One region of the Exiguobacterium sp. K1 genome, then DNA from elsewhere that is predicted to be linked to it. Evidence: riboswitches for the same ligand, from Rfam matches in the RefSeq annotation. Region 1 holds a riboswitch; the other holds the start of a gene.
What was found. A riboswitch is a leader RNA that binds a small molecule or an ion and turns the genes downstream of it on or off. The one in region 1 is predicted to bind S-adenosylmethionine.

Region 2: it holds a riboswitch for S-adenosylmethionine, as region 1 does, so the genes downstream of both, N7U64_RS10920 (Na+/H+ antiporter NhaC family protein) here and N7U64_RS07180 (methionine ABC transporter ATP-binding protein) in region 1, are expected to answer to the same signal.

The regions. Positions count from the first base shown of each region.
Region 1 is NZ_JAOTIT010000002.1:379,078-382,256, forward strand. Features, by position in the region: gene N7U64_RS07170 (MetQ/NlpA family ABC transporter substrate-binding protein) at 1-299, opposite strand, end outside; gene N7U64_RS07175 (methionine ABC transporter permease) at 330-980, opposite strand; gene N7U64_RS07180 (methionine ABC transporter ATP-binding protein) at 970-2,001, opposite strand; SAM riboswitch class I at 2,088-2,191, opposite strand; SAM riboswitch class I at 2,440-2,543, shown strand; gene N7U64_RS07185 (alpha/beta hydrolase) at 2,606-3,179, shown strand, end outside.
Region 2 is NZ_JAOTIT010000004.1:239,645-242,823, forward strand. Features, by position in the region: gene N7U64_RS10915 (hypothetical protein) at 1-120, shown strand, start outside; gene N7U64_RS10920 (Na+/H+ antiporter NhaC family protein) at 159-1,466, opposite strand; SAM riboswitch class I at 1,545-1,648, opposite strand; gene N7U64_RS10925 (metal ABC transporter solute-binding protein, Zn/Mn family) at 1,717-2,670, opposite strand; gene N7U64_RS10930 (alpha/beta hydrolase) at 2,848-3,179, shown strand, end outside.

The DNA of each region.
Region 1 (3,179 bases):
GGCGACAGTTTTAACTTATGTTCTTTTTTGAAGGCGTTAAAGTAAGAGACGGTCTGGAACGAGTTCGCATCAATCTCCCCTTCCGCCAGGGCGAGGTTCGGCTGGACGTAGTCGGAGAACTTGACGAGTTCAATCGTGATGCCCTCTTTCTTCGCTTTTTTCGCGACGTATTCCCAGACTTGTGTATCAGAACCGCTGACTCCGAGCTTGACTGTCTTTTGATCTTCTTCTCCGGAAGCGGCACATCCCGCAAACAATACCGTCGTTAATGCTGCACCAATCGCTAAACCTTTTTTCATCATCCATCTCTCCCTTTTTTCTCTCTTTTTTTAGTGTCTCCGAATTTTTCGTGCCAACAGATTGCCTGTCGTCTGTAGTCCTTGAACCAAGATGACGAGAATTCCGACCGTGATGATCATGACCGTCGTATCAAACCGTTGGTAACCGTAGGTAATCGCCAAGTCACCAAGTCCGCCGCCGCCGATCGCCCCGGCCATCGCTGACGCGCCGATCAAACCGATCGTCGCAATCGTCAGGTTCAGAACAAGCGAGCTGAGAGCTTCCGGCAACAGAAAACGGAAAATCGTCTGCAACGGTGTTGCCCCCATCGCTTCCGCCGCCTCGAGGACACCGGTATCGACTTCAAGCAATGAACTTTCAATCAGGCGGGCAATGTACGGTGCCGCATAAAAGACGAGCGGGACGATTGCCGCCTGCGTTCCGATCGACGAGCCGACAATCAAACGTGTCAGCGGAATGATTGCCACGAGCAGAATGATGAACGGAACGGACCGGAAGATGTTGACGATGCCGCTTAAGACATTGAAGAACGGAATTTGTTCGAGCAACGCTCCTTTGCGTGTCACGACAAGCAGAATCCCGAGTGGTAAACCAATCAATGTCGAGAAGAGTAATGACAGTCCGACCATCGTCAACGTCTGCAGAAAAGCAGTCCAGATGTCCGTGTAATTAACTAGCATCTGCGAGCACCTCCTCGACGATGACATCCGATTGATCGATATATTGTAGTGCCCGCTTGATTTCTGCCGCATCGCCAATCAGTTCAACGAGCAGACTGCCGAACGGGATGTTTTGCAGTTCCGTGATGCTGCCGTGCAGGATGTTGAGATCGACATCAAAGCGTTTCGCGACCTGCGATAAGAGCGGTTGTCCCGTCCCTGCCCCGAGGAAGTTGATTTTGTAGATGTGATGGCCGGCATCCCGTTGGTCGATGACTTTTTGAACCGAGGCCGGAATCTCATCCTGCATGACAGAGCGGACGAAGTTTTTCGCCGTCGCCGTCTGCGGATTTGAGAAGACGTCGAACACGGTCCCCGATTCAATCAGCTGACCGGCTTCGATGACGGCGACCCGGTCACAAATCTCGCGGATGACCCCCATCTCATGGGTAATCAGTAAAATTGTGATGCCGTATTCCTGATTGATTTGCTTCAGCAGACGCAGTATGTGTTGGGTCGTCTGCGGATCGAGGGCGGAAGTCGCTTCGTCACACAACAGGACCGACGGCTGGGTGGCGAGTGCCCGGGCGATGCCGACCCGTTGTTTCTGCCCGCCCGATAACTGATCCGGATAATGATCGGCTTTATCTGCCAGGTCGACGAACTCGAGCAGTTCCGTGACCCGCCGCTGGACCTCATCTTTTTTGACACCTTTTAAGACAAGGGGTTTTGCGACATTCGCAAACACTGTATTCGAATCCAGCAGGTTGAAGTGCTGAAAGATCATCCCGATGTGTTGCTTCGCTTCCCGTAATTGCTTCGCCGACAGTGTCGTCAAATCTTGTCCATCGACCGTCACACTGCCGGATGTCGGCCGTTCAAGCAGGTTGACGCAACGTAATAAGGAACTTTTCCCGGCTCCGCTGAAACCGATGACGCCGAAGATTTCGCCTTTTCGGATTTCAAGATCCACGCCATTCAGCGCAGCGATCGATTGATCATTTGTTTCATAGATTTTTTTTACATTTTTGAATGTAATCACCACTTTTTCCCCCTTCAAAATACAAAAAAGGTCTCTTCTTAAGAAACAAGAAGAGACCTGGATCCGCACAATGGCAGAATCCACTCGACTCATCTCTCAGACAATTGTCTGATGGAATTGGCACAGTGCTCATAATGAGTCTGTTGCCGAGGTTTCGTAGGGCCAGTCCCTCCACCTCTCTGGATAAGTGTTGCGGTATGAAATTCGTATGTGTGTTGTTGCCGGTTGAACTTATGTCGTAAAACTAATTTTTACACTACAGAAAGATCTTTTAAAGGTCAACCATATTTTCAAAAATAAACCATATGACCCATATCGATTGCTGTCCCGGGACAAACCGGATCCTTGCATAAGTTTTGATGCCATTAAAGAGAGTTTGACAATCCCTTTCCGTCAATGCTATCATCTTCTCAATGATTAATCCGACAATTCCTATACGATATATCAAGAGTGGACGAGAGACCTGGCTCTAGGACTCCACGGCAACCTGCCGATCGGCAAGGTGCTCCGACCAGCAAAGCAGCTGCTTTGGATGATACACACGAGAAACTCGTTTGCGTCCAAAGCCAAACGGGTTTTTATTTTTGAAATGGAGGACGAGATGATGAGTATGGTTTATCCTGTTATACCGGGTGCCGAAGCCTTTTCCTTAGGACGCGGATCCGTCGGCATTTTGCTCTGTCATGGTTTTAATGCAACGCCGCAAAGTGTTCGGGCTGTAGGAGAACAGTTCGCCGCACACGGTTTTTCCGTCCATGCGCCACGCCTGCACGGGCATGGGACGGATCTGCGAGAATTCGAAGCGGCGACGGCCGATGACTGGAAGCAGAGCGTCCGGGACGGCTTTGAACAATTGGCGGGACGATGCGAATCCGTCTTCATCGTCGGCCAATCGATGGGGGCAACACTTGCCCTGTCACTTGCCGCTGAAGGTCTCCCGGTCGCAGGAATCATCACCATCAATGCCGCCTTGTCCGTCCCTGCCTATGAAGCCTTATCGTTCACCGATTGTCCGGTCTATCTGCCGGAAAGTGCGCCTGATATTAAACAGTCGGCTTTTGAAATCATCTATGATTTCGTCCCCGCTGTCTGCGCTTCGGAACTGTTACGACTGATTAAGGAGACACGGTCAGCCCTTGCGGCAATTCAAATTCCGACACTTATTTTATATTCTGCCG
Region 2 (3,179 bases), on a different contig from region 1:
TTCCTCGGCGCACGGAAGACGGGGCGGAATCCATGGGTCTGGGGAGGCGCAGGACTGATTCAGTTCCCGCTTCCAGCGATTGCGTACTTCATTCTCAACCGCCAAGACCGGAAAAAATAAGACAAACAGACCCGTCGCTGTTGCGACGGGTCTGTTTGTTATGAAACATTTTTTTGACGTGCGTCCGATGTTTTCCGACGCGGGAAGCCGAAAAGAATCGCGAGAGATCCGCATACGAAAAGCAGGAACGGATAAAACAGATAAGGAATCAGTTCCGGGGAAGCCGTTTTCGTTAATTCCGCTGCAATCAGCAACTGGGCGCCGTACGGGATGATTCCTTGGATACCGCAAGAGAAGATATCAAGGATACTGGCTGACTTTTTCCGGTCAATGTCATACGTATCCGCGATTTCTGCTGCCAGTGGACCGGCGACAAGAATCGAAATCGTATTGTTTGCTGTTGCGAGATTCGTCGCACTGACGAGTGCAGCCATACTGAATTCCGCACCGCGGCGTTGCGAGATTTTCCGCGTCAGCGTTTCTTTCAGATACGCGATCCCGCCGTTAAAGGTGATCAGACTGACGAGGCCACCCATCAGTAATGTCAAAATCGAGATTTCCGCCATTCCCATCAAGCCGTCAGACATCGACAGGACAAAACCGCTTAAGCCGAAACTGCCGTCAAGCATCCCGATAATTCCTGTCAGCAATGTACCGCCGACGAGGACGAGGATCACGTTGACGCCAAACAAGGCGAGTACGATGACGGACAGATACGGAATCAGTTTATAAAATTCAAACGCTTTTGCTTCGACAACATTTCCTGTACCTGAGACAAAGGCCAGGATGATGATGGTCAGAATAGCTGCCGGTAAAACGATCAGGAAGTTGGTTCTGAATTTGTCGCGCATGTTGGTTTTCTGTGTCCGGACGGCTGCAATCGTCGTATCGGAAATGAACGACAAGTTGTCGCCGAACATTGCGCCACCAACGACGGCGGCTGCCGCAACCGCGACATTGACACCGGTTGCTTCATGGATTCCAAGAGCGATCGGAGCGAGTGCCGCAATCGTACCGGTGGAAGTTCCCATCGCCATCGAGATGAAGGCGGCAATGATGAATAGTCCGCTCATCAGAAGGGACGGGGGTAAAAATGTTAATGATGCATTGACGGTCGCTTCGATTGCGCCGATTGCATCGGCCGTTCCGGAAAAGGCACCGGCAAGCAAGAAGATAAAGACCATAATCATGATGTCCGGATTTCCTGCACCTGCTGCAATCCGTTCCACTGTCTGATTGATGCCGCCCTTTGTTGTGACCGCCGCAAAAATCAAGGCAATCAAAGCCGCAATCAGAATCGGAAACTTGTAAAAGTCATCGTAAAAAATACCGGCACCGATAAAAAGAACTAAAAAGACAAGTAACGGTAGAAGTGCCCATTTATTCGGTGTAATCGTTTCGTTCATCAAACCACTCCTTTTCTACAAGTACAAAAAAAGACTCCTTCGCAAGAAAGAAGGAGGTCTTTACTGAAAAAGACGCTCTTCTTATCTCTCAAGCCGCAGCTTGCTGGATTTGGCACAGTACGATTTAATCGTCCGCTGCCGAAACATCATCGGGCCAGTCCCTCCGTCTCTCACGATAAAAAGAAGTCATTTAATTGTCTGAAATACGTTTTCTACCGTAACGTATCTTTTACTGCATGTCAACACTACTTCACTGAAGTGCTTGTTTGAGAGTCGCGACATTTTCATTCATCAAATCAAAATAGGAAGCATTTTGCTGTGCTTTCGTGACGGATTCGAGATTGTGGATCGTAATCGCTTCCGCTCCGATTTCCTGTTGAATGACGCGTGCGACTTTCGGTGAGACCGTCTCTTCGAAAGCGATATACTTCAAGTCGTGAAGTTTGGCTTCCTTGACGATTGCTGCCAGTTGCTTTTGCGAAGGCTCGTCCGACGGAGAGATGCCGGCAATCGGCAATTGTGAGAAGCCGTAGCGTTCCGCTAAATACCCGTAAGCGGCATGTGTCACGAGCAGTTCTTTTTTGGATCCGTCAGCAACAGCCTGTTGCAAGTTTTGATCAAGCTTATCGGCCTCGCCATTAAAAGCGGTGAGATTTTTCTCAAACGTTGCTTTTTTAGCAGGTACTTCTTTAGCGAGTGCCGTCGTAATGGATTGAGCCATCACTTTGGCATTGTTCGGATCGAGCCAGACATGCGGATCAAATTTGCCGTGATCATGCTCTTCTGCCGCATGGTCATCGGTATGTCCTTCATGCTCATGAAGCGTGGCATTCGCTTCGAGCAGGTCGATGCCTTTGCTCGTCTCGACGAAACGAACATCATTGCCTTTGAGACTGGCTTTGATTTTTTTTGAGTACGGCTCAAGTGTCGTACCCGTTAAAAGGAACAGATCACCTTGTGCGATTTCAGTCAGTTGTTTAGACGTCGGTTCGTACGAATGCGGATCGGCCCCCGAAGGTACGATCATCTGGACGTCGATGTCCGTGCCGCCAATTTCCCTGGCGATTGCTGCAGTGGCGAACGTTGATGTATAGACACGGAGATTTTGGTCGGCCGCATCCTGAGTGGATTCGGAAGAACCGCAGGCAGCAAGAAAAGCAGCTCCTGCAAAGGCGACCGTGAAAGCTGAAAGTAATTTTTTCATATGAATAAACCCTCCAAAAAAATATTAAAACGTAATTATTCCGATTTGAACCTTTTCACTATAACGAATCCGAAACCAAGCGTCAAGTACCAGTCAGGGAAGACGTTCGACTTCTAAATAAATCGGGTAAAAGACTAATAAGATTAGAAATCGAGAGGGAATTTCGGAGGTGATGAGGTGAAACGGGAAACCGCTTGGCTGATGGGAGGGGCAGCGATTTTAACGACGGCTGCGGCCGGAGCAAGCATCTGGAACAACTACGGTGCGTTATTACGATGGACAGAACCGGCTCTTCCGCTGTCAGAAGTCCAACTCGCGCCGCGAACGGTTGTGTATAAAACCGTTCACACCCAAGAATTGAAGCTGGATTTATACTATCCTCCAGGGGACGGTCCTTTCCCGGTCGCGATTTATGCGCATGGGGGAGCCTTCGTCAGGGGAAACCGGGATGATGTCTTTTGTTTTACACCAATCATGGAACGTTTCCTCGAGCTCGGTATCGCCGTTTG